Regions from separate parts of the Pseudarthrobacter sp. CCNWLW207 genome, predicted to be linked through region 1. Evidence: riboswitches for the same ligand, from Rfam matches in the RefSeq annotation. Region 1 holds a riboswitch; each other region holds the start of a gene.
What was found. A riboswitch is a leader RNA that binds a small molecule or an ion and turns the genes downstream of it on or off. The one in region 1 is predicted to bind S-adenosylmethionine.
Positions count from the first base shown of each region.

Region 1 (3,238 bases):
GACCATGTTCGTCACAATGCTGTTGCGCGCCGTCGAACGGTTCCTACACTGAACGCAGGTCATGAGCGCCAGCGCCAAGCCCCGGCTCGCTGGCCGGCAACCCTCCATCCGCGGTGGGGTGCCCCGGGTGAGGACCTGGCTGCCCCGCAACGGCCGGGCGGCAAGCGCGGCCCGTGGTGCTCCCAGCATGCCGGGCCCATGTCAAAGGAGCCTTGAATGTCCGACGGATGGTCTTTTGAAACCCGCCAGATCCACGCCGGCCAGGAGCCGGACAGCGCCACAGGGGCGCGTGCCCTCCCGATCTACCAGACGACGTCGTTCGTCTTCCCGAGTGCCGAAAGCGCCGCCAACCGCTTCGCGCTCGCAGAATTGGCACCGATCTATACGCGGATCGGCAACCCCACCCAGGACGCCGTGGAGCAACGGATCGCCAGCCTGGAAGGCGGGTTGGCTGCCCTCCTGTTGAGCTCGGGGCAGGCGGCCGAAACCTTCGCCATCCTCAATATCGCCGAAGCCGGGGACCATGTGGTGGCAAGCCCCAGCCTTTATGGCGGCACGTACAACCTGCTGGGGTACACGCTGAAGAAGTTCGGCATCTCGGTGACGTTCGTGGAGGACCCGGACAACCTGGACCAGTGGCGCGAGGCCGTCCGCCCGAACACCAAACTGTTCTTTGCTGAGGTCGTGTCCAACCCGCGCCAGGATGTCCTCGATATCGAAGGGGTGTCCCGGACCGCCCACGAGGCCGGCGTTCCGTTGGTGGTGGACAATACGCTCTCCACGCCGTACCTCATACGCCCGCTGGAGTGGGGCGCCGATATTGTGGTCCACTCGGCCACCAAATACCTTGGCGGACACGGATCGGCGATCGCGGGGGTGATCGTGGACTCCGGCAACTTCGACTTCGGTCAAGACCCGGATAGGTTCCCTGGTTTCAACACCCCGGATCCCACCTACAACGGGCTGGTCTATGCCCGTGACCTTGGCGCCGGCGGCGCCTTGGGCGCCAACCTGTCCTACATCCTCAAAGCCCGCGTCCAGCTCCTCCGAGACCTCGGCTCCGCAGTATCGCCCTTCAACGCCTTCCTCATCGCCCAGGGCCTGGAGACGCTGAGCTTGCGGGTGGAGCGGCACGTTGAGAACGCCGTTGCGGTGGCGCAGTGGCTGGAAGCCCGTGACGACGTCGAGTCGGTAGCGTACGCGGGGCTGCCTTCGAGCCCCTGGTACGAGCGCGGACGCAAGTACGGCCCCAAGGGCACAGGAGCCGTGGTGGCCTTCAACCTGGCCGGCGGGGCCGAGGCGGGCAAGCGGTTTGTGGACGCCTTGGAGCTCCACAGCCATGTGGCGAACATCGGCGACGTCAGGTCCCTGGTCATCCACCCTGCGTCCACCACCCATAGCCAGCTCTCCCCGGAGCAGCAGGCAATTGCGGGCGTTACGCCGGGGCTGGTCCGCCTCTCCGTGGGCATCGAACACATCGATGACATCCTGGCGGACCTGGAGGCAGGTTTCCGGGCGGCCAAGGCGGCTCTCTAAGGCGGTTTCAGCGCCGGATTCCCGGCCCCGAGAGTCCGGCGCCCGGCAGGAGAGGCATTGTGGAGTCACAAACCAGTCACACTCTTAGCCAGATCCGGGGCTGGTTTCGTACACTCGGAGAAGGTCATGAGTGCCAGCGACAGCCCCGGCTTGCTGGCCGGCAACCCTCCTTTCGCGGCGGGGTGCCCCGGGTGAAGACCTGGCCTGCCGGTCATTCGACGGCGGGCAAGCGCGTAGAAAAGGTCTCCACATGACGATTACCGTCTCCCGTACCGCAGTACCCGAAAACGGCGTGGTCCGTTACGCCAGCATCGGCGGCCTTGAATTGGAAGCGGGCGGATACCTGCCCGAGGTCACGCTCGCCTATGAAACGTGGGGAACGCTCAATGAGGACGGCTCCAACGCCGTCCTCATTGAGCACGCCCTGACCGGCAGCACGCACGTGACACGCGGTGACAGCGACGAGCCGGGCTGGTGGGAGCAACTTGCCGGTCCAGGCGCGCCGGTGGACACGGACAGGTTCTTTGTGGTGTCCATCAACATTGTGGGCGGCTGCTACGGTTCCACCGGGCCGTCCTCGCCTGCTCCCGACGGCCGGCCCTGGGGTTCCCGCTTTCCGCTGGTGACCCTCCGTGACAGCACCGCCGCCGAGGCCCGGTTGGCGGACCAGCTGGGCATCCGGAGCTGGTACGCGGTGCTGGGCGGTTCCATGGGCGGTGCCCGTGCCTTGGAGTGGGCGCTCATTTGCCCCGAACGGGTGGAGCGTTGCGCCGTGATCTCGATCGGTGCCGCCAGCACCGCCGAGCAGATCGCCTTTGCGCAGGCCCAGACGCTCGCCATCCGCCAGGACGCCAACTTCAACGGTGGCGACTACTATGGAGGGCCTTTCCCGGAGGACGGGCTGGCCCTGGCGCGGCGGATCGCCCACATCACCTATCGATCAGCCCAGGAGTTCGATGGGCGGTTCGGGCGGACGGCCCAGACTCCCGAAACGCCGCTGCGGGCAGCCGCGCTGGGGGACCGTGGGCGCTACCAGGTGGAGAGTTACCTTGACCACCAGGGCAGCAAGCTTGTCCGCCGCTTTGATGCCAACAGCTACATCGCCATCACCGAGGCCCTCATGAGCCACGACGTCTGCCGGGGGAGGGGAACCCTCAGCGAAACCCTGGCGAGGGCGTCCGCAAAGTTCTTTGTTGCCGCGGTGGACTCGGACAGGCTCTACTTCCCGTCGCAGTCACAGGAGCTCGCTGCCGCGCTTCCGGGAGCCGTGGATGTCCACGTTATCGAAGCGCCCATTGGCCATGACGGCTTCCTGACCGAGATCGGCCAGCTGGGCAGCCAACTCCGGAAGAATTTCCTGGTCTGACCGGGCACCTCACGGCGCCACGAACGTTCCGGAAGCCTAGGAAGCCGGCTGGTCAGCCGTCCATGATTTCGGAGCGCCGCTTCATGTATTCGTCCACGGCCATCTCGCCGTTGCTGTACTGCTGGTCCAGTTCCGCGAGTTTGCGGGCCCGGTAGCCTTGGGGGGCCGACGGCGGCGGGGGAGTTGCAGGGGCGGCAGGCTTTTGGGGTGCCTCCGCTGCCTGTCCCGGCACAGGCTGGCCGTAGGGCGGGAACTGCTGGTCTGCGGGCGGCACTGGCATCATGGGCGGCAGCGGCTGGCTGGGCGGCAGGGGCTGCGGGCCGTTGATCTGGCGGA
Region 1 is NZ_JBBCBS010000016.1:46,346-49,583, reverse strand. Features, by position in the region: SAM riboswitch class IV at 58-173, shown strand; gene V9L17_RS19755 (bifunctional o-acetylhomoserine/o-acetylserine sulfhydrylase) at 217-1,536, shown strand; SAM riboswitch class IV at 1,659-1,774, shown strand; gene metX (homoserine O-acetyltransferase MetX) at 1,787-2,902, shown strand; gene V9L17_RS19745 (hypothetical protein) at 2,955-3,238, opposite strand, start outside.

Region 2 (3,238 bases), on a different contig from region 1:
TTCCCAGCCGGAACAGCGACCGCTTGGACCTCGGTTGAGACCTCAGTGGTCAATTCCGCCCCGTAAGCAGGCGCCGATCAAATCTGCTTGAGCGCCTGTTCCAGGTCGCGGATGAGGTCGTCCGCGTCCTCAAGGCCCACGGACAGCCGCACCACGCCGTCGCTGAGGCCGATGGCGGCGCGGCCTTCGGGACCCATGGCACGGTGGGTGGTGGTGGCCGGGTGCGTGATGAGGGACTTGGCATCGCCCAGGTTGTTGGAGATGTCGATGATCCGCAGCGCGTCCAGCAGCGCAAAGGCGGCGTCCTTGCCGGAGCGGCCGTCCGTCGTCGCGAGCTCCAGGGTGAGGACGGTCCCGCCGGCCTTCATCTGCTTGGCCGCGAGCTCGTACTGCGGGTGCGATTTCAGCATGGGGTACTTGACCCAGCTGACGGCAGGCTGCTGTTCGAGCCATTCGGCCAGCCGCAGTGCCGTGGCTGAGGAGTGGTTCACGCGCAGGGCCATGGTTTCCAAGCCCTTGGTTAGTACCCAGGCGTTGAAGGCGGACAGCGACGGGCCGGTGTGCCGCATGAGCTGCTTGACCGGCCCGTCGATGAATTCCTTGGTGCCCAGGATGGCGCCGCCCATGACCCGGCCCTGGCCGTCGATGTGCTTGGTGCCCGAGTACACAATCACGTCCGCGCCGAGCTGGCCGCAGCGCTGCAGCAGGGGTGTGGCAAAGACGTTGTCGACGACGACGGTAGCGCCGGCGGCGTGCGCCAGTTCGCTGACCGCTGCGATGTCCACGATTTCCTGCATCGGGTTGGACGGCGATTCGAAGAACACTGCCGTGGTGGGCTCCGACAGGGCCGCGCGCCACTGCTCCAGGTCCGGTCCGTCGACGAACACCGTCTCAACACCCCAGCGGGGCAGGATCTCGTTCAGGATCACAAAGCAGGAGCCGAACAGTGAGCGGGCTGCCACTACGCGGTCGCCAGCGGCCAGCAGGGCACCCAGGGCGGTGAACACGGCGGACATTCCCGACGCCGTTGCGAAGCACGCCTCAGTGCCTTCGAGCAGGCGGAGCCGTTCCTGGAAGGTGGCCACGGACGGGTTGCCGTAGCGGGAGTAGACAAAGCGCTCGTCCTCGCCGGTGAAGGCGCGCTCCGCTGCGGCGGCGGACTCGTAGACGAATCCGGAGTTCAGGAACACCGGTTCGGTGGTCTCCTGGAAGTTGGTGCGGTCCAGCCCGCCGCGGACGGCCTGGGTGTCAGGGCTCCAGCCGGCGGCATCTTCGTTGAAGGTCACTTAGTTCTTTCCCAGGTTGGTTGGCAGGCCGCGGTTCTTCCAGCCGTTGACGGTGCGCTCGCCGTAGCGGTCCGGTTCGCCTTCGAAGCCCTCCAGGACGTTGTAGGAGGTGAAGCCGGCTTGGGTTGCGGCGATGGCAGCGGAGATGGAGCGCTGGCCTGAGCGGCAGATGAACAGGAGTTCGGTGCCGGTGTCCTCCGGCGCCTGCTGCCTCAGGTCGGTGAGGAACTCGGGGTTGGGAATGCCGCCGGGGAACGTCCACTGGATGAACAGGGGGTCGTTGTCGGTTGCCTTGGTGTCAGGGATGCCGATGTGCGCCCACTCACCCTCGGTGCGGACATCCACCAGGATGGCGCCCTGCTCCAGCTTGGTCCAGGCTTCCTGCGGGGTGAGGTCTCCGGCGTAGCTCACGCGTGGCCCTCGCCTTCGAACTCAAGGTCTTCCACAGCGGTGGCGACGGCGGCGTCCGCACTGGCGATGGCGGCCGGGAGGATGAGTGCCTGCGCCACAATCACCTGGCCGCCGTTGGACGTGGCAGCCGGGCTGCCATGCAGGACATAGCCTTCGGCCAGGGCGGTGGAAATCCGCTCACAGAAATTACGGTCGTCCGGGCCTGTGATGAGCCGGTACGACAGTTTTTCTTCAGGGGCAGGTGCGTCAGACACGACGGATCTCCTTCTCTCACGCTTGCAACTCGAATGTCGATATGCCGAGTATTCACCTGAGGCACCCCGCCGCGAAAGGGAGGGTTGCCGACCGGCCAGTCAGGGCTTGGCGCCGGTTCTCATTACTCCTCAAAAACGTAACACTTGGCCCGCCTGGCCGCACCGCCGCCGTCGTCATGTTCCGTAACCAACACGTGCTTCCGCGGCCGTCACCCGGACGGGACAATCAGTCCATGGGGAAATCTGGGCGGGGACTGGCTGTATTCGCGCGTTTGAGGACTGCCGCTGCATTCCTCGTACTGGCCACGGTGGCCACGGGGTTGAGTGGTTGCCGGGACGTCTTCGCGCCGCCGCCCTGCATGCCGCCCGCGTACACAGTCACGCCGTCGGAAGCCAAACCCGGTGAGCAGGTTACGGTCAGCGCGCAGGACACCAACTGCGATGCGCGCTACGGGCAGAACGCGCAGGTCCAGGTGACGGTGCGGGACGCCTTTGGATCGCTGATGCTGGAGGAACTCGCACCCATGAGCGACGACGGCGCGTTTACTTTCGTGTTCACCGTCCCGCCGGGCGCGGCTCCCGGCAAGGCGGCAGTGGGGGCGCACCCGTACAACCTGGATTGGTGCGACGACACCGGGGTTAACAACCGGGCCAGCGCGGGGACCGGGACGCTTGTCCTGGTCTCGTGTGCCGAGCGCCTGGTGCCGTTGCTAATACTGGCGGGTACCGGGGCCTGAGCAGCGGCGACGCCCGTGGGGACGGGCGTCAGGCCCTGAGGATGAGGGCCTCGCCCTGGCCGCCGCCGCCGCACAACGCCACGACGCCGATGCCGCCGCCCCGCCGTTTCAGCGCCAGGGCCTGGTGCAGGACCAGCCGTGCCCCCGAGGCGCCGACCGGGTGGCCCAGCGCGATCGCCCCGCCGTCGGCGTTGATCTTCTCCGCAGAAATGCCAAGGTCCTGGGCTGACTGGATGATCACCGAGGCGAACGCTTCGTTGATTTCCACCAAGTCCAGGTCCTCCACCGAAATCCCTTCTGCGCGGAGTGCTTTTTCGATGGCGCGGGACGGCTGCGAATGCAATGAGCCGTCCGGCCCGGCTGTCTGCCCGTGGGCGCCGATCTCGGCAATCCAGGTGAGCCCCGCCCGTTCGGCGGCCGCCTTGCTGGCCACCACGACGGCGGCCGCGCCGTCGGAGAGGGGAGAGGCGGAACCTGCGGTGATGGTGGCTGAGTCGGCCGTGGAGAAGGCGGGCTTAAGCGCCGCCAGGGCCTCCGCCGTCGTGCCCGG
Region 2 is NZ_JBBCBS010000008.1:68,295-71,532, forward strand. Features, by position in the region: gene V9L17_RS14995 (CU044_5270 family protein) at 1-66, shown strand, start outside; gene V9L17_RS15000 (O-succinylhomoserine sulfhydrylase) at 78-1,286, opposite strand; gene V9L17_RS15005 (rhodanese-like domain-containing protein) at 1,287-1,697, opposite strand; gene V9L17_RS15010 (DUF1737 domain-containing protein) at 1,694-1,951, opposite strand; SAM riboswitch class IV at 1,965-2,078, opposite strand; gene V9L17_RS15015 (hypothetical protein) at 2,185-2,688, shown strand; gene V9L17_RS15020 (acetyl-CoA C-acyltransferase) at 2,717-3,238, opposite strand, start outside.
Region 2: another riboswitch for S-adenosylmethionine. It lies ahead of V9L17_RS15010 (DUF1737 domain-containing protein); the one in region 1 lies ahead of metX (homoserine O-acetyltransferase MetX).

Region 3 (3,238 bases), on a different contig from region 1:
CCGGTAGACATCCCCGGCGTGCATGATGCGGGAAAGCCGGTGAACCCAAGGGACTGAAGTGTCCAACTGGTTCCAGATCAGCCCCAACCTTCCGCCGGCGCGGAGAACCCGTGAAAGCTCCGTACTGGCGGCCAGTGGATCGCACCAGTGCCATGCCTGCGCCACGCTGACGACGTCGAATGAGGACTCCGCGAATCCCGTCGCCTCGGCAGTGCCCACACTGGCCGCAACACCGGGGTGCAGGATCCGCAACTGGTCGAGCATGTCTGCGGAGGGGTCCACGGCGGAAACGGACAATCCGCGGTCGAGCAGCAGGACCGTGAATTTTCCGGTGCCGGCTCCCACGTCCAGGGCATCCCGGGCCCCCGCCGGAATAAGCCAGTCGGCCGAATCGCCGGGGTAACCGGGGCGCACGCGTTCGTAGTGTTCGCCTCCGTCCTGGAAGCTCTGACCAAGCTCCTGACGGCGTACGTCGTCAAGTTTGGGGCCACCCCGTGCCACGTGCAGCCTCCTTCGCCAGATGCCCTTGGGTATCCTTCGAATTTACCGCATGAGCCGGGTAACCCGGGTCAGTCGTCGATGCAGGGGGCAGCGCCTGCCGTGCCAGGCGTATTGGGTGCCCAGTCCGGGTATTTGCGGGTGTCGTTAGCCGGAACCCAGCGGCCCGAGTCAACCACATAGTCCCAGCCCAGGCCGGTTCGGCGGAGTTCCTCGATGCCAGCCAGCAGACGCTGGGCGTCTTCGAGGCGGGACCCAACGCCGAAGCTTGCCCGCAGGGAGCCGGACGGGAGGCCCAGGCGCTTCAGCAGGGGGTGGGCACAGAACCGGCCGTCGCGGAGGCCTACGCCGTGTTCTGCTGACAGGTAGGCAGCCACCAGGCCGGCGTCGTAGCCTTCCACCGAGAAGTTCACTACGCCGATGGTGTCGGTGTCCGGATCGGTGTCCTTGAAGATCTGGTGTACCGTCACGCCTTCGATCTTCTGCAGACCCTCCACCAGGAACGACCGGATAGCCGACTCGTGGGCGTGCCACCGGTCCTGATCCAGCGATGCGATGACCTGGGTGGCGCGAGCCAGTGTGGCGGCGCCCAGGACATTGGGCGAACCGCCCTCGTGCCGGGCTGGGCCGGTGGCCCAGCTGACGCCGTCGAGCCTGGCCTCCCGCACCGCGCCGCCACCGGCAAGATGCGGCGTGCCCGCGTCGAGCCAGTCCGACCGCCCCACGAGGACGCCTGCGCCGAAGGGCGCGTAGAGCTTGTGGCCCGAGAAAGCGAGGTAGTCGACGTCGTCGGCGCTGATGTTGATCCGGCGATGCGGCGCGAGCTGCGCGGCATCGACGACAATCCGGGCGCCGTGCTGGTGGGCAAGGGCGGCGAGGGCACGGATGGGCAGGATTTCGCCGGTGACGTTGGAGGCGCCCGTGACGGCGAGCAGGCTGATTCCGCCCTGTTCCAGTTCGGCACCGAGGGCCTCGATGGTGCCGGCCACGGTGTCGGCCGCAACGACGCTGCGGTGCGGGACGCCCTGCCACGGCAGGAGGTTGGCGTGGTGCTCGATGTCGAGGTACAAAACCTCCCCCGTGGGGCGGCCGTCCGCGGACGGAAGGCACCCGGCGAGGAGGTTCAGGGAGTCCGTGGTGTTCCTGGTGAAGATGACGGAGTCACCGAGCCGGCCTCCCACGAAGTCACGCACGATGTTCCGGGCGTTCTCGTAGACGGACGTGCTGATCTGGGATGCGTAGCCGGCGCCGCGGTGGACGCTTGCGTAGAACGGCAGGATCTCGTTGAGGTAGGCGGAGACAACCGAGAGGGCCGGGGCGGAGGCGCCGTAGTCCAGGTTGGCGTAACGCACGTGGCCGCCCTGGATCAGCGGGGCCTGGATTTCGGCGCCGGTGACGGCGGAAAGCGGCCGTCCGGCAACGGCGAGCCGTTCGCTGAACAGGGCTGCGGTGTCGTTTGCGGCCAGGGTACGGACGGCGGAGTTGGGGGAGACGGTGGCTGTTGTCACAGAGACCTCACTTTAGAGGGACTCCCTGTCCCGGGAATCCGCGCTTGCCGGGTCCGTTCCGGACCGGCCTGGTCGTCACCCGGGGCACCCCACCGCGAATGGAGGGTTGCCGGCCAGCAAACCGGGGTTTCGCGCTGGCACTCGTGACCTGTTAAGAGCGTAGAACATGGGCGGGGCGGGCAGGAAGCCCGTCCGAATGTTAAGGCTTTTGTTACGCGCGGATGGAAATACCCATGGTTATCCGAAGATACGACGGCGGACGCCCCCATCAGGAGGCGTCCGCCGTTGATAATTCGGCACTTGGGCTGCTAGAGGAGGTCGTCCAGGTCGGGGTTGAGCCGTTTGAGGACTTCCGAATGCAGGATGGAGTTCGTCGCCAGCGCGTTGCCGCCAAACGGACCGTCTTCACCCTCGAGGGAGGTGAAGCGGCCGCCGGCCTCCACCACGATCGGGACCAGTGCCGCCATGTCGTAGAGATTCAGCTCCGGCTCACACGCGATGTCCACGGAGCCTTCGGCCACCATGCAGTAGGACCAGAAGTCGCCGTAGGCACGCGTGCGCCAGACGTCTTCGGTGAGCCCAAGGAAGTCATGCAGGTTCCCGCGGTCCTTCCAGCCGCTCAGGCTGGAGTAGGACAGGGAAGCGTCCGAGAGTTTCGACACGTCCGAGACCTTCAGCCGGGTGGCCGCAGCGAGTGACCGGCCCATGTAGGCGCCTGCGCCCTTGGCAGCCCACCAACGCTTGCCCAGGGCAGGGGCACTGACGACGCCGACGACGGGCTCTCCTTCGTCCACAAGCGCAATCAGTGTTGCCCACACCGGTACGCCACGGACAAAGTTCTTGGTGCCGTCGATGGGGTCGATGATCCAACGCCGGGAGCCATGGCCTGAACTGCCGAATTCCTCGCCCAAGACCGCATCGCGGGGGCGGGAACGGGAAAGCTGGCCACGGATGGCTTCTTCGGCGGCCTTATCGGCATCAGTGACCGGGGTCAGGTCCGGCTTGGTCTCGACGTGGAGGTCCAGTGCCTTGAAGCGGCTCATGGTCTGGTCGTCCACGGAATCGGCCAGCACGTGGGCCAGGCGCAGGTCGTCGTTGTAGCTCGAAGCGGGTTGGATCATGGTTCCAAACTACCGTCAAAGCGCCGTGTGGTTGGGGACCCCGGCTTCGGGCGGCGTCCTGAACAGCCTGGGCGCTGCTCCCAGCCGGCCGGGCGGGTCAGTTGACGCTGC
Region 3 is NZ_JBBCBS010000003.1:456,164-459,401, forward strand. Features, by position in the region: gene V9L17_RS07810 (class I SAM-dependent methyltransferase) at 1-501, opposite strand, end outside; gene V9L17_RS07815 (aminotransferase class V-fold PLP-dependent enzyme) at 570-2,006, opposite strand; SAM riboswitch class IV at 2,042-2,155, opposite strand; gene hisN (histidinol-phosphatase) at 2,315-3,127, opposite strand; gene rsgA (ribosome small subunit-dependent GTPase A) at 3,225-3,238, opposite strand, start outside.
Region 3: another riboswitch for S-adenosylmethionine. It lies ahead of V9L17_RS07815 (aminotransferase class V-fold PLP-dependent enzyme); the one in region 1 lies ahead of metX (homoserine O-acetyltransferase MetX).